One region of the Paenibacillus sp. F4 genome, then DNA from elsewhere that is predicted to be linked to it. Evidence: riboswitches for the same ligand, from Rfam matches in the RefSeq annotation. Region 1 holds a riboswitch; each other region holds the start of a gene.
The links. Region 1 has a riboswitch for cobalamin ahead of C1T21_RS03125 (ABC transporter substrate-binding protein). Riboswitches for the same ligand answer to the same signal wherever they lie in the genome.
Positions count from the first base shown of each region.

Region 2: it holds a riboswitch for cobalamin, as region 1 does, so the genes downstream of both, C1T21_RS06030 (ABC transporter substrate-binding protein) here and C1T21_RS03125 (ABC transporter substrate-binding protein) in region 1, are expected to answer to the same signal.
Region 3: it holds a riboswitch for cobalamin, as region 1 does, so the genes downstream of both, metE (5-methyltetrahydropteroyltriglutamate--homocysteine S-methyltransferase) here and C1T21_RS03125 (ABC transporter substrate-binding protein) in region 1, are expected to answer to the same signal.
Region 4: it holds a riboswitch for cobalamin, as region 1 does, so the genes downstream of both, cobJ (precorrin-3B C(17)-methyltransferase) here and C1T21_RS03125 (ABC transporter substrate-binding protein) in region 1, are expected to answer to the same signal.

Region 1 is NZ_POVS01000006.1:126,491-131,359, forward strand. It holds gene C1T21_RS03115 (hypothetical protein) at 1-600, opposite strand, end outside; gene C1T21_RS27715 (hypothetical protein) at 704-1,519, opposite strand; cobalamin riboswitch at 2,331-2,534, shown strand; gene C1T21_RS03125 (ABC transporter substrate-binding protein) at 2,752-4,332, shown strand; gene nikB (nickel ABC transporter permease) at 4,348-4,869, shown strand, end outside.
Region 2 is NZ_POVS01000008.1:45,617-50,485, reverse strand. It holds gene C1T21_RS06040 (ABC transporter ATP-binding protein) at 1-685, opposite strand, end outside; gene C1T21_RS06035 (FecCD family ABC transporter permease) at 682-1,728, opposite strand; gene C1T21_RS06030 (ABC transporter substrate-binding protein) at 1,725-2,732, opposite strand; cobalamin riboswitch at 2,941-3,134, opposite strand; gene C1T21_RS06025 (histidine phosphatase family protein) at 3,257-4,015, opposite strand; gene cbiB (adenosylcobinamide-phosphate synthase CbiB) at 4,054-4,869, opposite strand, start outside.
Region 3 is NZ_POVS01000006.1:342,727-347,595, reverse strand. It holds gene C1T21_RS04085 (anaerobic ribonucleoside triphosphate reductase) at 1-1,696, shown strand, start outside; gene nrdG (anaerobic ribonucleoside-triphosphate reductase activating protein) at 1,693-2,190, shown strand; cobalamin riboswitch at 2,374-2,569, shown strand; gene metE (5-methyltetrahydropteroyltriglutamate--homocysteine S-methyltransferase) at 2,730-4,869, shown strand, end outside.
Region 4 is NZ_POVS01000006.1:371,817-376,685, reverse strand. It holds gene C1T21_RS04225 (sirohydrochlorin chelatase) at 1-378, opposite strand, end outside; gene cobJ (precorrin-3B C(17)-methyltransferase) at 471-2,267, opposite strand; cobalamin riboswitch at 2,582-2,767, opposite strand; gene C1T21_RS04215 (LOG family protein) at 2,825-3,379, opposite strand; gene C1T21_RS04210 (uroporphyrinogen-III synthase) at 3,585-4,436, opposite strand; gene C1T21_RS04205 (GerAB/ArcD/ProY family transporter) at 4,538-4,869, opposite strand, start outside.

The sequences.
Region 1 (4,869 bases):
TGCGCTTTTGCTAGAGTTGTAAGATACAGACCAAGTATTCATATCCTTATTTTCATCATGTAAGAACTGCATTGTATGAGTCGATTTATTGTAGAAAATCGTTTTAAGTGTACGCTCTCCTTTTTTGACTGCAGCTAGTATAAGTGGACCTTCTGGAGTAGTTGGCACTATACGATTAATGGCAAATAAATTATCGGATAATTGTTCAGTTTTTTTTGAATTTAAGTCGTACGAAAATAGTTGGTCTCCCTTATCATCCACATCGGCAGAGTAATAAATTTTGTGATCAGGTAAGGACACCACGGAAAGTGGGTATTGAGAGGTATAAGGAACATCGGCCAGTTTGGTCATTTTTTTACTGCTTAAGTCATACGTCATGACCCGCATAACCATACCTTTATCTGTATTTTTCCCATTCACATATTCTGTATAGGTCATGGATAGATATTGGCCCTGTCCGGCTAGAGCTGTCTTTTCCCCTGATTGGACTTGTTTGGATGGGACTGGTTCTGCTGATGGAGTAGAGGATGGAGAGCAGGATGATAACAGAGCTGGAACGAGCAAGGAAAGTATAATGAATCCATAACTTCTTTCTTTCAAAAGGAACATCCTTTCTAAGATGTGGATTTGATTACGATAAATTAAAAAAAGGGCAAAAGGGACAGAACATAGGCCCTATCCCTTTTTTGAGGATAAAGAGATATTAGAATGTGTAGAAATATCTTCCTGAAAATGAAAGAGAAGAACTCCATGTCAACCCTAAATCCTGCACACCTGTTTTCCAAATATCAATGACTGCATCTGGAAGACTTCCATTATCAGCTTTGACAAAGCTAGTAGAAATATTGTTATCTATATTTCTTACTGCAATGCTTGTTCCAAACTCAGGATTATCAATAGCCCCTTTTGTTGCACAGTCGCCTCTTTTTAGTGAATTGGAATTTTCACCAGTTGAGTCCGTAAAATTTGTCCCTCTACCTGTGCCTTGAACCTTGCCGCTCGAAGTTCCGGTAATGACAATTTCATTATTATGTGCTCCGTATGTATAAGTCCCAGGTGCTTTGCGTGTTCCGCGTGGTAGTGCCTGAAGTGATACATTATTAGTAGTAATCACATTTTCCTTTTGATCAGGCAAGATAATATCTTTGATGTAACCTTCGCCATCATAAATTACTTTTAAACCAGGTTGAGGGTCAGGGTTATCAATATGATATACCGGCAGTGATTTGGCTTCTTCTTTGATTTCCTTAACTCGTGCTTCTTCCTTCTCTAGCTCAATTTGTTGTTCAGCAGTAAGTGGGGCAATAGCAGCTAGAGATTTTTGTGGTTCAGGTACTGGAGTTCCCTTTTCTAGTACAACCATATTATTGTTCTCATCATATTGGATGATAGTACCCGCCAACATCTGGTCAGGGATTTTTTCTCCTTTCTCAGCATGGGAGATTGCTGGACTGACGACCCCCAAAGAGATGAGTAACGTTGCTGCCAGAAAAGCTTGTGGTAGAAACTTTACTTTCATACAAAGTGCCTCCTTGAAAAATTTGTAAATCCATAGATAGCATAAAGGAGCTTACACACCATGTCAACCTTTTAATGGTATATATGAATATATTTATCTGTATTTGTATTAGCAAGAGTCCATTAGTCTGATATATATACGATATTTAATGACAGCCTTATAACAGCGGAATTGATAGTCCAGCAGGAGTAAGAAGCTGAAGGAGTTCCCCAAATGAATATTAGGAGCTTGATAATCTACTAGAAGAATTTGCTAGAGTGGTAGGAAGGGGCATGGTATAATCTAAATTATGGATTTTGAATAGTGGTGGATGTTTTCGGACCACGGTGCAGCTTCCCGATAGGGGGTGAAGCCGATGGTCACACTTGTGTCGTGCTACGATGTATTGCGTTGGATGGTTACGTTACTAAGCCTGGTGTTTAGTATTCGTAAACTTTATCGCTGGCTACGTCGAAAATTTCGGAACAAGCGAAAACCCACCGCGTAATTAGGTTAGGCGCCTAACGGTGGGTTTAGCTAAGTATTTAGCGCGCCGTGGTGATCCACAGCCTTTCAAGTCCTAAGAGTCTTTGCCGTTGGCGCGGCGAAGACTCTTTTTAGTATACGGACACAAAGGTTATCTTTATACCTAATTTTAGCACGTTCATTTCGTGCACGCAACGAATAGCCATTACCTTCATTCTTGCCATATTGTTCAAATTTAAATTATTGTGCAGCATTTATTGACAAGCCTGTGACAACAAAATAAGATCGTAATGGAAAGAAATAAAGGAAGAAAACAGGTGTGAGCCGGACGACTCTATGTACGGGGTTTTGTTGAGACCATGTGGATAGTTGTTGAGCGTGTTCACTTAAAAGGGAAGTTCGGTTGATTCCGACACGGGCCCGCCACTGTATACAGGCATCAGCAGGATACTGCTGGAGCTTTCAGAACAGCCACTGGAACTGTGAAGAACCGGGAAGGCCTGAAAGATACGCTTGGAGTCAGGAGACCTGCCTGTTTTGACATCACTGTCAGACCCACGGGATGCTGGGGAGGTGGTTAGGCGTGCTGCATACGGAATGTCTGAAACCGATCTGATCCCTTCTATGTTTTTGGAGTTGGCTTCGAGGTGTGTTTTGACATTTTATAATGAAAGCATTTCTGACTGCTGATCAAGTGGTCCGGAATGCTTTTTTCGCGCTTTGCGTTAGGTTTATATGATTTTACAAGATAGAGGGGGATTCATCGAATGATTAGCAATCGTAGCAGGCGTTCATGGTTGATATATACAGGGATGATGCTGTTGCTGGCAGTTATGGCTCTTTCGGGATGTGCCAGCAATAAGACGTCGGATAGCTCCGGCAAAGGTGAAAACGCGTCAGCACAACAAACAGCGACAGATAAAAAGCTGGTAATGGCGTATACATGGAAACCGTCAGGCGTTGACCCGCATGGAGATAATAGCTGGGATGTGATGCGATCCGGTGCAGGTGAGACACTGGTACGTTTGAATGAAAAGCTGGAGCCTGTGGCTTGGCTGGCAAAGGAGTGGAAGCAGGACAGTCCTACAGTTTGGACGTTCAGCTTGCAGGATAAAGTCACTTTTCATGATGGAAAGAGTATGGATGCAGCAAGTGTAAAAGCATCTTTGCTACGATCTATCGAGAAAAGCCATCTGGCGAAGGATTTACTGAATGTGAAGTCCATTGATGTAAGCGGCCCGCTGGCTTTGAAAATCACGACAAACCAGCCGAACGCGGCGCTGGTGTCCAATCTAGCTGATCCATCGACGATTGTACTGAATGTGGCATCGATGAAGGATGAGCAGAGCTACCCAGCGATGACAGGCGCCTTTAAAATTAAAGCGTTCAGCAAGGACCAATCCTTGGTCGTAGAGCGTTATGACGGATATTGGGGCGAGAAGGCACGATTGGCTGAGGCGACAATGAAGTTCATTACGGACGGGAATTCGCGCCTGATGGCGCTGCAATCCGGCGAGGTGGACGTAGCGACGGATATTCCGGTTGATAACGCAGAGGTACTGAAAAAGAACGACAAGCTACAAGTGCTGTCGGCTCCCTCCTTGCGCACCCATATGATCGTGTACAATATGGAATCGCCAGTATTCAAGGATGCGGCGAACCGTAAGGTGGTGGACAGCCTGATTCCGCGCACATCGATTGTGAGCGCCGTCATGAGGGGCTTCGGTACGGAGGCAAGCTGCCCGTTCCCGAGTATTCTTCCCTTCGGTAAAGTTGAGCGTAAAGCGCTGGACGGAACGGCAGAGCAACTGTTGACGAAGGATGGCTGGCAGAAGGACGCCCAAGGGACATGGACTAAGCATGGCAAGCCGTTCGAGGTTACGCTGCTGACTTTCCCTCAGCGTCCGGAGCTCTCTGTTATGGCTGAGGTCATCCAAAGCCAATTGCTGAAAGAGGGAATCCAGGTCAAGATTCGCAAGGTGGAAAATATCGACGAGGCGTTGACCAAAAACGATTGGGATTTTGCTATGTACAGTATGCTTACTGCTCATACAGGAGAGCCACAATATTTTATGGACATGTTTTATTCTTCGAAAAGCGAAGCCAATGTAAGCCGTTATAGTTCCAAACCGTTGGAGAGTATTCTTAACAGCTTGAAGCTGGCGAAGGATACAGCGCAGCGTAATGCCGTGACACTACAAGCGCTGGATATCATCAATACGGATTTGCCACAGTCGTTCATTGTGCATCCTGATAATGTGTTTGGCGTGAAAAAAGGGGTGGAGGGTTTTACACCGCATCCGATCGAGTATTACTACATTACAGCGCAATCCGATATTGCGGAATAACGAGCTGCGTATCCTATGATTCGTTTTATACTGGAACGTGTGGCGCAGCTGCTCATCATTGTATTCGTTGTATCCACGCTGACTTTTGTACTGATGCGGCTGGCTCCTGGTGACCCTGCTACCATTTTGCTCACCGCGCATAATGTCCCTGCCTCTGAGGAAGCGTTGACGACGCTACGGCAGGAACTGGGCTTAAACGAACCGCTTCATATTCAATATGTGAACTGGCTGCGGGATGTGTTCACAGGGCATTGGGGCACCTCGTATGTATCCAAGGAATCTGTGCTAGCCGAACTGTGGAACAGACTGCCTGCTACTGTGGAGCTAGCTGCTGCGGGCTTTGCCGTCATGACGGTGCTTACGCTGGGGCTGGGGCTGGCTGCCTCGCTAAAAATCAGCGGCCCACTGGATCGTCTGGGCAGGCTGTTCGCCCTGCTGGGATCGTCGATCCCCTCTTTTTGGCTTGGTTTTCTGTTGATCTATCTATTCTCCGTTCGCTTGGGCTGGCTCCCATCCATGGGAAGGGAGGACTGGACA
Region 2 (4,869 bases), on a different contig from region 1:
TTCCATCTTTGAGTACAAGCAAATCTTCGCAAAATTGGGCTGTCAAGTTAAGATCATGCAAGACCGCAATGATCGTCACACCCGTTTCTTGGCGCCAATCTGCCAGCAGTTCCATAAATTCAAGCTGATAGCGCAAGTCCAGATAGGTCGTAGGCTCGTCCAGCAGCAATATTCGTGGCTCCTGCACCATTACTTTTGCCAAAGCTACACGCTGTCGCTGTCCCCCACTCAAGCGGTCCAATGCTCTGTCCGCCAACGTGGTAAGACCCAATCGCTCCAGCACGCGATCCGTGATCGCCTCCACATCAACACCCTTTTCCCTGCCTAACCAGTCCTGATGAGGAAAACGTCCCATTTCTACGACTTCTCTGACGGTGTATCCCACTGGAGGAAGCCCTTCCTGTTGGAGTACGGCTATGAGTCGGGAAAGCTCTTTTCTGCTGTAGCTACCGACCTTTTTGCCATAGATATGAACGTTTCCCGATGTTGGCTGATCTACACCCGAAAGCAGATGCAGCAAGGTCGATTTTCCACTGCCGTTCGGACCAATAATCCCCCACCAAGTTCCTTCGTCGACGCTCCAGCTTATATTCTTTAACGCATGGAACTCTCCATAGGCACGTGTCAGACCCGCTACCTCTAATGCCCGATCACGCACTTTCTGTGATTCACTTTGTTCTGTCACAGCAGTTCCCCCCTGCGCAGCTTCTTGTTCCGATACAGGAGATATGCGAAGAACGGTGCCCCAACAAAGGCCGTCATCACGCCCAGAGGAATTTCCGTGGGGGCTAACAACGTGCGAGCCGCCGTATCTGCCCAAGCCATAAAAATGGCTCCACCGAGCGCAGATAATGGAACAATCATCCGGTAATCAGGACCTGTCACCAGACGAATGATATGCGGTACAACAAGTCCCACAAAGCCAATCACTCCACATACCGAGACAGCGGCAGCTGTCAGCAGCGTGGAAATGATCAGAACAGATAGCTTCGTCGCATCTACATGAACTCCCATGTGAGCCGCCTGACGTTCACCCAAAGCCAAAATATTCAGCACCCGTGCCCGGTTCCATAGAAATACCAGTCCTATGACCACATAAGGTAAAAGGATTCCTGTATATGACCAACCGCGCAGACTAAGACTTCCCATCGTCCAGTACAATATTTCATTGACCGTCTCCTTCGACATGGCTGTCAGAAAGGAAACAACCGCTCCCAGAAAGGATTGCATCACCACACCCGACAAAATGAGACTTTGTGTCGGAATTTTTCCACCTTCCCGTGCCAACGTCAGCACCATCCACAGCGTCAGCATTCCGGTCGTAAATGCCACTAGCGGCAGCGTCCATATGCCAACAAATGAAAATTGAAGGCCCCAATAAATCAGTACTGCCGCTCCTACCGAAGCCCCCGAGGATACCCCCAGTGTATACGGATCAGCCAAAGGATTACGCAGCACACCCTGAAATCCGGCTCCCGCCAGCGCCAGCGCTGCTCCTACCAACATTCCCAGTAACACTCGTGGCAATCTGACCTTCAAAATAATCTGCTCTGAGGATGTATTCCAATCCGGTGTAAACGTATCGCCTAACCACGGAAGGTGGTTAACCAGAATGCCTGTGATCTGGCTGACCGGAAGCTTGGCCGAGCCGATGCCAAGACAGAGCAGCAGCGTCAGCAACAGCAGGACAAGACCTGTCCCTCCAAAGCCGATCAGTTTACGGTTCATTTGAAAATTTCAGGATACACGCCCTTGGCCACTTCCTTGAGACCTTCCGTTACGCGTGGACCCGGACGACTGATCAAATTATCATCCACGGCAAACACCCGGTTGTGGCGAACAGCCGATATTTGATCCCATCCACTGCGAGCTTTAATGATTTCGCCGAGCGTTTGACCAGTTTTGTCGTCCTTGACACTTTTGCTGTACAAAATCACGTCAGGGTTCGCAGCAATAATATTTTCCTCACTAATTTGGTACCACCCCTTCTGCGTGGCACCTACATTTTCGCCGCCCGCCAACGTAATCAGCTCGTCCATAAACTCGCCTTTACCAACTGTCCAGCCTGGTGAAAACTCGACGTAAACCCGCAGCTTCTGCCCTTTACCGATATTTTTAATTCCTTCTTTCACTTCCGCTACATCTGCTCTCATCTTGTCAGTCACCGCTCTCGCTTCTTTCTGATGATCGGTGATTTTCCCATACAATTCGATGTTAGCTATGACATCTTCAACTGTCTTCGGTTCCGTTTTAAAAATCATAATTCCCATGTCGCGCAGCTTGGTCGTAGCCTGTTCACTAAGTGATATCCCTGCAAAAACGACTTCTGGGTTAGCAGCAATGATTGCCTCTTCGTTCGGTTTCATAATACCGCCCACTTTAGGCTTTTTCGTAGCTGCTTCCGGGTAATCAGAGTAGTCGGAGACGCCGACTATTTCCTTATCCAGCCCGATGGCGAACAGCGCCTCGGTTTCTGCCGGGGAGACGGAAACGATTTTATCCGGCGCTTTTTTGAATGTAAATTCCTGTCCTGTTGCATCCTTAACTGTGAGTGGGTAAACTGTTTTGCCCGGAGGCTCTTGTGCGGTTACGGTCTTTCCTGGCTGCTGTGCAGAAGTCTGATTCTCTTTATTTTCAGCATTTTTTCCATTAGCGCCACATGCACTCAGCACAACTGCCAAAATCAGAACCAATAGACCTGTTGTCCAAACCTTTATTTTTTTTCCTGCCATGATTTGCACCCCTTCATAAAAAAATCGTTAAGAGCGTTACTTGAGCATCATCAGATATCTTCTAAATCCAGCCTTCTTTTCCTATCAAAAAAACCCCGCATCCTCATATCAGGACACAGGGGTCACGTTAGCGCAGATCATGCGCAGGCGGCAGCTTCTTTCCGCACGGACAGTCACTGCGAACACGTCATCCTTTCCTCGAAGGATTATGGTGACAGGCGGACGGGCAGGTATCCTGACTTATGGTAAGATGCATGTCCTGAAATTCCTTCATATGCTTAGTAGCACATAAAGCAGGACTAACGGGCATGTTTCCATTTACAGTGGCGGGACCGCGCCGGACTTACACCGACTTCCCTTTTAACAGCGCAGGCAAGGGAAACCATAGTTTCATCACACTGCGCCGACCTCGTCTGCTGGATATTTGATGTAGTGGTAGTCAAGCCGTTCTTTTACTTGATGATTATAGGTTAAAATGAGGCGGCTTACAACCCAAACAGCCTCTTTATCCGCTGGTGTCTAACCTAATGAGGGAGCATTTCGGCTATGTAATTGTGCGGTCCTGCCAGCCTCAATTGAATCCTAAATGCTTCTCCCGGCTTCGGATTCAGACTCCAAAAATCATGGCCCGGTATCAGCATACAAGCTAACTGACGAATTACGCCACCATGCGTAACGACCAAAACAGAGGGTGGCCCAGCAGTCAAATCCATGGGTTGAACTTCCATAGCAACACGCCATTCATACAGAGAGTCAAGAAATTTCCGTAGACGATTCACAAAATCTGCCCAAGACTCTCCTCCAGGAGGGGTTATCCGTTGCGGCTCATCAATCCAAGCGCGATACAACGACACATCCTTGAGCATGTCATACGTTTTTCCATCCCACTCGCCAAAATGAAGCTCTCGCAGACGTGGTTCCATCATAGGAGACATAGTGGATAGGAAACCTCCAGACGTCAATTCTGATTCCGGCACAATGATCTGCAAGGTCTGGCGACATCGCATTAAATCGCTGCAATAGATCCGAGCAAAGGACTGCCCTTGCAATTTTTCTTGCAAAGGCTTTAATTCCTGCTCTGCTCCCGGTAGCAAACCTAAGTCGGAGTGTCCCAGATATCGACGTTCCTTGTTCCATAAGGTTGTGCCGTGACGAACTAACACGAGTTCCATGTCCCAATGCAGATCTTCTTTAGCATCATACGGCACCTTATCCTCCTGTGAGTTCGGACTTTGTGCGTATTCTACTGTCCTTTTTGCTGCTATATCTTGTTTCAAGATCATGTCACTTCCTGCTCGATCATTATTCAGTGTGTCACTCCTCACCGCACCCATCCCAAGGCAAAACAACCTGCGGCTCCTAACAAACACAATCCTACAAACATACTGGACACGGCGAACATCAGCTGGATCGTATGCCGTATATCTTTCGACTCTAGCGGTCGTATCCAATCGCCCATGTATGCACGAAAGGAGCGCACGCCATGATACACATTATAGCCTCCAAGACGAATCCCCAGTGCACCAGCAACAGCCGATTCCGGGAAGCCACTGTTCGGGCTTGGGTGCAGACGAGCGTCTCGCTTGACTGTGCGCCAGCTTCTTGCAGCATCTCGCTTGTACATCCACGCCGCTACCACAAGCATTGCCGCTGTCAGGCGTGCCGGTATGTAGTTAGCGACATCATCCAGACGTGCTGAAGCCCAGCCTAAATGCAGATACTTTTCATTTTTATAGCCAACCATGGAATCGAGCGTATTCACAGCACGATAAGCCAGCGCCAAGGGTGCTCCCCCGATCAAGGCATAAAAAAGCGGGGAAATAATCGCGTCCACGATATTTTCAGCGACCGTTTCGACGGTACCGCGTACAATCTCAGGCTCATCAAGCTGTTGCGTATCCCGCCCAACTATCATGCCCAGCTCCCGCCGTGCCGCAGCCAGGTCATCCGCCTGCAACGCTCGGTATACTGCCATTCCTGCGTCCTTTAGTCCTTTGGAAGCAATCGTGGTCGCAATCAGCACCATTTCTACGCCGACAGACAACCACGGATGAATCAAGGCAAGCAAGTGCAATAGCGCCCAGGCGAGCGTAAAGGAGCCTCCCGCCACAATGAGTGGAAGCAGTATACCCGCACG
Region 3 (4,869 bases), 220 kb from region 1:
TATCTTTATTCCTTTTGGTCGTTTACTGCGAGACGGCTTCAATACAGGCAACGGCTCTGTGCGCACACCGCAAACGATTATGTCTGCTATGGCACTGGTCGCCATCATATTCCAGTCTCAGCAAAACAGCCAATTCGGAGGTGTCTCTGCCAATAAAATCGATTGGGACCTTGCCCCATACGTTGCCCGGTCCTTCCGCAAGCATCTGCGCAAGGGACTTCGGCTGTTCGAGGAAGAGGTAGAATCCAGTCTGTCTGACGACGAACTACATATGGCCAATCCCCATTTGCAAGAAGTCTGCCCTCGTTCATACGCATTCGCACGCGAAGAGACGGAAACGGAAACCCGGCAGGCTGCTGAGTCGCTCATTCATAACCTGAATACCATGAGCAGTCGGGCGGGTGGACAGATCCCATTCACTTCACTGAATTACGGAATGTGCACGTCTGCTGAGGGACGACTTGTTACTCAATCGCTGCTGGAGGCCACTATTCGCGGCTTGGGCAGCGGGGAAACTCCTATTTTTCCACAGCATATTTTCCAATGCAAAGAGGGAATCAACCAGGCAGAAGGCGACGTCAATTATGATTTGTTCTTACGGGCGGTCGAATGCTCTAGCAGACGGATGTATCCCAATTTTGTGAATGTGGATGCCACCTTCAACCTGCCTTTTTACCGTGCTGATGACCCGGATACCATTATAGCGACAATGGGTTGCCGTACCCGCACCATTTCTGACCGTTTCGGTAGAAACCGGCAGAGTGGCAAGGGAAATCTCTCCTTTAATACCATTAATCTGGTGCGGCTTGGCATTGAGTATGGTATTTGCACAGGCAAACGCCTAACACCTGACCGTGATCGCTTTGATGCGAGACTGGAAGAAGTTATGCGCATTGCGGTAGATGGCCTAATCCATCGCTATCAAATCCAGACCAGCCAGCCTGCCAAAGCCTCGGACTTTATGATGCGCGAAGGGGTATGGGAAGGTGGAGAACAACTGGCGCCAGATGATAAGGTGGGAAGCGTACTAAAGCACGGTACGCTTTCGATCGGGTTCATCGGGCTGGCTGAGTGCATGAAGGCACTATACGGGAAACACCATGGGGAGGATGATTTTGTATACCGCGAGGCACAGCGAATCATCACTTCCATGCGCGTGTATTGCGATCGAATGAGTGAATATCACAATTTAAATATTACATTATTTGCTACGCCTGCCGAAGGTCTGTCGGGCAAGTTCACATTGCTGGATCAACGTGATTTCGGGATTATTCCTGAGGTAAATGATCGAGAATATTACACCAATTCTTTTCATATTCCCGTGTATTACACGCTCCCGGCTGCTCGTAAAATCAGCTTGGAAGCTCCGTTCCATAACCTATGCAACGCTGGTGCGATTTCATACATCGAGTTGGACGGTAATGCGCGAAATAACCCGGATGCGTTTCTTAAAATTGTTCAGTACGCGCTGCATCAGAACATCGGCTACTTCTCCATCAACCACCCGGTGGATCGTTGTACGGAATGTGGTTATGAAGGGATTATCGGGACAAGCTGCCCCCAATGTGGCACAGATGAGGAGCATACACACTTTCAGCGCTTACGTCGGGTAACCGGATATCTGACAGGAGATTATACCGTTCGCTTTAATGCTGCAAAACAGGCAGAAGTTCGAGACCGGGTGAAACATAAGTGAATTTGTGTGGCTACATTCCGGAATCTCTGAACGAAGGATACGGCCTGCGCACTGTCGTGTTCATTAGCGGTTGCCGTCATGCCTGTCCCGGATGCTTTAATCCAGCGTCGTGGAGCTTCCGTGCAGGTGAGCCATTTACACCCCAACGACAACAGGAAGTCATTCGTGACATCATGGATAATCCGTTGTTGGACGGACTGACTCTCTGCGGGGGAGATCCGTTTTTCTCAGCAGCAGAATGCTCGCAATTTGTGCGTGACTTCCGCGAGGCCTGTCCCGACCGAACCGTGTGGGCTTATACTGGCTTTGTCTATGAAGATTTACTCACAGATCAGGAGCGACAGGAGCTAGCGCTTTTGTGCGATGTGATTGTGGATGGTCGTTTTGTAGAACAGCAAAAGGACCTGACCCTTCCCTTCCGGGGCAGTCGCAACCAGCGTCTGGTAGATGTAAAAGCCAGTATTCAGGCAGGCTATACCGTTCTATTGACATAAGGCGATGCTTACCCAGCAAGCAAGAGGCTATATCTAATCTAAGACAAGTCCCCATCATGGGTAAGGCTTGTCTTTTTTTCATATAGCTAACAGATTCCATTGGGGTTTCTATTGCGCATCCTGTAAGTTTCACTTATGATGGTGAACAAGTATACGAGTGCATAATTATTCGTCATACCTTAACCGCATAGCTTGGAGATAGGTGTCTGTTCTATTCAGATCAGGCTTAAAAGGGAAGCCGGTGCAAATCCGGCACGGTCCCGCCACTGTAAACGGGGAACTTTCAGCTGTTCATACATCCACTGGTCCACAGACCGGGAAGGGATGCTGAGAGTCATGATCCGTAAGTCAGGAGACCTGCCTATTTTAACAACATCGCAAGTACCTACGGAAGATAGGGAGGTGTTAAGAGCAGTCGCCGTATTTTTGATTTTTTAATCACGGAGGCATTCTTTCCCCTACTTATTTTTAACTTTGGGGGGAAGAATGCCTTTTTTGGTACGTAAAATAAAACAGCTACCCGCTAGGAGGAAAAGTACATGTCCGTTATTGAATGGCCTGAATTGTCCGGCTTGATTAGCAGTAATCTGGGATATCCGCGTATCGGCGAAAACCGGGAATGGAAGAAAGCGCTGGAACGCTTCTGGAACGGCAGCATTAACGAAAGCGAACTGCAGACGGAGATGAAAAGATTACGGTTGGAGCATCTGAGCAAGCAGCGCGACAAGGGGATTGAACGCATTCCTGTCGGAGACTTCTCCTATTACGATCACATGCTGGATACATCTGTAATGTTCGGTCTGGTACCCGAACGGTTCAACCATCGTCCCGCAGGTCCGGTTCCTCTGTCTGTGTATTTCGGGATCGCTCGTGGACAGAAGGGAGCAACAGCCAGTGAAATGACCAAATGGATGAATACCAATTATCACTACATCGTTCCTGAATTGGCAAACGCAGTCCCGGTGTTCACTGAAAATAAACCTTTACAGGCTTATCGTGAAGCAAAACAAGAACTAGGCATTGATGGGAAACCGGTCCTCATCGGCCCCTATTCATTCGTTACCCTATCCAAAGGCTATGATCGTAAGGAGCTTGCCTCTATTATAAGAACCTTCCTGCCTTTATACACCCGTGTCCTGTCTGAACTAGCAGCAGAAGGTGTCCAGTGGGTCCAAATCGATGAACCTGTCCTGACCACCTCATTCCCAGCAGAGGATCTGGACATTATTCAGGAAGTCTATGAAGTTTTGAACCAAGCTGCGCCCTCCTTAAATATAATGCTGCAAACCTACTTTGGCAGCCTGGACCATTATGAGCGTCTGTCCGCACTTCCTGTACAAGGGCTGGGTCTTGATTTTGTGTATGATGATGGCGAAAATCTTCAGCATATATTGCAGCATGGCTTCCCTAAAGAGAAAACGCTGGGCGCTGGGGTCATTGACGGGCGCAATATATGGCGCAGCGACCTGAACGCTGTGGCTGCTCTGCTGGGGCAGTTAGCAGAACAAACCACTGCCGCACAGCTTATCGTACAGCCATCATGCAGTCTGCTGCATGTGCCAGTCAGTCTGGAGGCAGAGCAAAAGCTGGACAAGGAGCTGGTGCAAGCGCTGGCCTTTGCCGATGAAAAGCTGGAGGAAATCGCCGTCCTGACGGCTGCACTTGGCAAACACGATCCTTCCGCACTCGCCAAGCTTGAGCAAAGTGCGGATGCGGTAGCCCGTTTCAACAGTTCAGCGGCACGCGTACAGACAGCTGCCGATCTGGCCGACCTGTTGGCAAAAGAGCCTCTGTCACGCAGCGTTCCTTTCGCCGAGCGTCGTGAGATTCAGCAAAATAAGCTGAAGTTGCCTCCACTGCCTACGACGACCATTGGTAGCTTCCCGCAAACCGCCGAGATCCGCAAGGCCCGCCTGCACTATCGCAAAGGAGAATGGTCAGCCGAGCAATACCGGACGTTCATCCAACAGCAAATCAAGGAATGGATTGATATTCAGGAGGACATTGGCATTGACGTGCTTGTACATGGGGAATTTGAGCGGACCGATATGGTTGAATTTTTTGGCGAGAAGCTGAACGGCTTTGCTTTTACGCAAAACGGATGGGTGCAGTCCTACGGCTCCCGCTGTGTCAAACCGCCGATTATATACGGAGACGTTTCCTTCGATCAGCCCATGACCGTGGAAGAAACGGCATTCGCTCAATCGTTAACCTCCAAGCCTGTTAAGGGAATGCTTACAGGCCCTGTGACCATTTTGAACTGGTCTTTTGAACGTAATGATATTCCACGCAGTCAAGTTGCTTTTCAGTTGGCTCTGGCATTAAGGGCAGAGGTAGAGGCACTGGAACAAGCCGGCATAGGCATGATTCAAGTCGATGAGCCTGCAATTCGTGAAGGGCTTCCGCTGAAAAAAGAACAACAGCAAGCCTATCTGGATTGGGCAGTTCAAGCCTTCCTTGTGACCACGGCCACCGTAGAGCCAGCGACTCAAATCCATACGCACATGTGCTATTCCGAATTTCAGCATATGATCCAGTCCATCTCCGATATGGATGCTGACGTTATATCTATTGAAACTTCGCGAAGCCACGGAGAACTGATTGTCAGCTTTGAAGATCAGGTATACGACAAAGGCATCGGTCTAGGTGTGTACGATATCCACAGTCCTCGCATCCCCG
Region 4 (4,869 bases), 250 kb from region 1:
CGCTGGAACTGCAACCGGACGGGCCTCTTTCAAGCGGCTTTGCAGAATGCTGACGATTTTCTCGTGAACGCCAATCGGGCGTCCATATACAAATTCCACCTGCGGATACTTTGCTTTTGCCCGATCAATAGCCATCGGAATATCAATTTTGGCATGTACCGCTGCGAACAAGATAATCGGAATGAGAACGACACGCGTCGCCCCTTTCTCCACACATCTTTGCATCCCATCAGCAATGCTGGGACGTGCCAACTCCAAGAAACAGGTTTCCACGCACATATCCGGTACCCGGTCTGCCACTGCCTGTGCAAATTCCAGCAGTTCCTGGTTCCCCTCCGGGTCCCGACTTCCATGTCCAACCAACAATATTGCATCCACTGCTGTTTTTTCCTCCTCTTTAATAGGGATAGCCTGCATGACGCCCTATTTTATATATATGCTTGTATCCAGTTCATCAGGCCTTCAGTCCATTAATCACCACAAACCGCATTCACTTCTACCGTTGCTGGTGCATCTTCATGCCGGAAACCCGCAACGACACCTACACGTTTAAAAAATTTATGAAAACGCTCATTCGGATGCCCTTTTTCCTTATATTCAGCGATGACGTTCTCCACGATGTCAGTAATTTGATCACCCGGAATCCCTTCCGCTACGGGCTGAGCGGCATGAGCATTGCGACCGAATTTTTTGCCACCAAGGAAGAGGTCGTATCCTCCCTTGCGATAGACGATTCCGATATCCTCCAGCACCGCTCCATAGCAGGCCATGCCGCATCCGTTCAAAGCAATGCTCGTTTCCTTGGGTGCCTGTAATCCGCCAAGTACAACCTGTAGATGCTCAGCCACAGGCACAGCGTCATCCTTCTCCATATTGCAGAAGTCGCACGCCTTCACCTTAAACACATCGCCAATCGGCATGACAATGAATCGTTCATCCCGCAGCCGTCCGACCAGTTCCTCGGGGTCTGCACACGGTACGCGCAGCACGATCTGATGATCTGGCGTGTATTCCAGCTCGCCGTCATCACCCGCTACCTCGGCGAGCAGCGCCATCTGGCGAGCGGTGAACTTCTTGTTTCCCACACCCGGGGAAACACCCACCTCAAATAGCGCAGGCTTGCCAAAGCCGCCTGTCGTCATTCCGGACGCGGCCCCCGCTCCGGCCACCGCTGACGTTCCGGCGGTGCTCTCGACGGTAGGCGCATGCTCGCTCCAGCGAGCGTTGGCTGCGTCAGGCAGCTTGCCGCCGACAGCGAGACGGCTTAGTGCCTCTGCCGCCAGAGATGCCGGGGCTGCGCCGGTTTGCACAGCGGTCGTTGCCTGCACGGCAGCTATCGCTTGCGGGCGTGCCTGCGTCGCAACCGCAGCGCCGCTCGCGGAGGGACCAGCGAGCGTAGTCGGGGCTGCACCTGCCTGCGGTCTATCCTCTTGCGCGCCCAGCGACCACGGCTCCGCTTCCGTGCGGAGACGCTGATGTGGCTTGAGCGCTTGCTCGGTCGCATCCAGCGTGTATTTGCGCTGATATCCGCGCGGAGTCACGATCAAGCCGTCATACACCGTCGTCGAGGAATTGCCTATGATTACAGTCGTCAGCATCCCGATGTCATGGTTCAGCATATCTTCCAGCGTCGTTACAATAACTTGCTGACGTTCACGATAAGCACTTTTCACCAACCCTACTGGAGTTTGCGGATCGCGGTAACGCAGCAAAATGGACTGCGTCTCCACAATCTGGCGGGTACGCCGACCACTGCGCGGGTTGTATAATGCAATCACAAAATCGGCCGAAGCCGCTGCTTCTACACGCTTCACAATCGTTTCCCATGGAGTCAGATGATCACTCAGACTGATCGTGCAAGCATCATGCATAACTGGCGCCCCCAACAGTGAAGCACAGGACTGAATAGCTGAGATCCCCGGTACGACTTCTACCTCAACCCCGTCCTCGCGTCGCCAACCTTTCTGCATCAGCACTTCGTACACCAGCCCTGCCATACCATAGACTCCTGCATCTCCACTGGAAATGACAGCTACCTTCTTGCCCATCTCTGCTTGGCGAACCGCCTCCTGCGCACGACTCACTTCCTCTGTCATCCCTGTGCGTACAATCTCTTGTCCGTTCAACAACGGACGGATCAAATCAACGTAGGTATTGTAGCCGATAATGACCTCACTTTCGGCCAGCGCATCCAGCGCCCGTTTTGTGATATGTTCCATATCTCCTGGTCCAAATCCAATCACCAGCAATTTTCCTAATGGGCTCATCGTGCTCCTCCTATTCACCCTTTTCAGGGTAGCTATCCTATCTATTTCAATGATTTATGGACATCCATTCTGTAACTCAAAAAACCCCATCCTGCCCGGATGGGGTTTCTATGTACGTATCTCTCATCAGACGAACAAACAGCGTAAGAAGACACTATTTGTCTTCCTCCAGCCTGCCGTTGTTTTCCACCTGTCTGTTTACGCTTCAAACGCTGCTGCACGTTCATATCCACGCAAACCTCTAACCAACATGGAAAAAGCAACGTGTGCCTGATTTCCTGATTTCGTACACCCATCCTCTCCGCGAAGGTTAACGGTGCATACAGATCAAGGTAGGTCTCCTGGCTTGGCATCAACAGATTCTTTCGTCTTCCCCGTTTTTCACGAGTGACCATTTAAAAAAATCCTCTTCCTTACAGTGGCGGGACCGCTCGGGATTTGCACCCGATTCCCTGTTACCCTTTGCTCAACCGCAAAGGCACCTTGTCTGTCCGCTATTTGATTATGGGTCTTATCATAACCTTGCCTCAATCAGTTGTGCAAGCACGAAAAACGCTTTATTTCAAGTTCTCTGCTTTATTTTTTAACATATGTAGCAATTCGTCCGGGTCGGCAGAGATGCTTAGTAGCGCTGGATGCTCAGACCCAGTAAACCCTTCTTGCACGCTATGACGCACCATTTCTACTAATGGGTCAAAATATCCATTCACATTCAGCAGCCCAATGGGCTTGCGATGAATGCCGATTTGCGCCCAGCACAATACTTCGAATAGCTCCTCGAAGGTTCCCAAACCACCCGGAAGGGCAATAAACGCATCGGCCATCTCGCTCATTGCCGCTTTACGTTCATGCATGCTTGCTACCTCAATAAATTCGGTAACTCCTCGATGAATGATCTCTGCATCAAATAACAGGGTAGGCATAATACCAGTGGCCTGACCGTCACCCGCCAGTATTCCATCCGCCACCTCTCCCATCAGCCCCCTGCTAGAGCCACCATAGATCAGACGGATATGATGGCGAGCCATGGCTTCTCCCAGCTTGCCTGCCGCTTCAACATATACCGATGAATGTCCAGGTCTGGACCCGGCAAATACACAAATAGAATTCATTAACGTCTCAGCTCCTGTCCTAAGTATCATGCATCGAAACTTATTCATTATATTAGCTAAATATTTTCGCTATAACAAAAATCTTTCTCGATGCATGTCCAATAAAAAAAGATAAAGACCTCGCAGGCCCTTATCTTTATTTTACGCTTTATCCAAAAATATAAGTTCATTTTTAGCATACTATATTTATAATTTCTATCTCATTTCAATGACCATTCACGATCTTCAGACCACAGCCATGCACCGAATCGTTATGCTCAAAATATTTGCCCAGCTCCACCATCATCGCGCCCATGCGCTCTTCGGTTGGAAACACGACTCGATCAATCCCTTCTTCCACAATGGACTGTGCAGTCACCTTCCCTACTGATACAGCAATCACATCCTCACGGAAAGCTTCCAGTAAATCCTCGATTCGATTTTGCTCTCTCGCATATTGGGCTAAAAATCGAATTTGCGGACCACTCGTGAACGTAACGGCATCAACATTACGATGGATAACATCCTCCAGTAACGCCTGCAATTTTGCTTCCTCAGGTGGGATATGCTTATAAGGAAGTACCTGGCGGGTCACTGCCCCCTGCTCGTCCAACCACTTTACCAACCGTGGGGCTGGATCGCCATGCAGTTGCAACAATACTTCTTTCCCTTTCAGATCGTATGGGGCGAAAGCTCCTGTCAATCCGATCAAACTTCCGTCCTCGTCTCGTACTGCTGGCGTAAAGCCACGCTTTTTGAGTCCATTGACCGTCTTGTAGCCCCGCGCTGCAATGTTGGAAGATTGTAGAAGCTCCATAATCTGCTCAGCCACGCCCATATCCTCTGCCATATCGAACAGGGCATCCAGCCCCATACCTGTCGTGAAGATGTACCAGTCCGGAGGGTGCTTCACCCACGATACAACAGCGTTGCGCAGCTCGATATCATCCAGAAAAACGGTACCCTGGGCCGGGCGCTGTACTGGCTCACCCCCCATCTTCACAACTAGCAGCGCCATTTCTTCTGCTTTACGGGGACCAGCAAGAGCGACTCTCTTACCTGCCATGCGTTGTGCCATTCTGTTGCCTCCCTTGTAGATGTCGTATTTCTTTCTACCAAGTATACAATCAGAGGGGTAAAAGACAAATAAGAATTACTTTTCCGATGAATACAGTAATCTTATAGGTGGCCGTGTCCTATTCTGCCTTCATGCTGGCTTTCTTTCTGACTACTGCTATCCCGCTCTCCGTTAGATGCCCTATCATCTCCGCCTTTCCCTTTAGATTTGGGTCGGAGCAACATCCATAGCAACAAAGGCATGATAACAAAAAAAATGATCATCACCGCGGTCCACTCCCGGGTGAAATCATAAATTTGCACAATGTTGGAGAACAGCATAAACGAACATACGTAACCTAACAAACCTACGGGCCAAACCATCAGACTCCCCCAGGCTTGGGCAAACATACGCTTTACCGCCAAACTGGTAACGTACAGATCAACCCCAATCT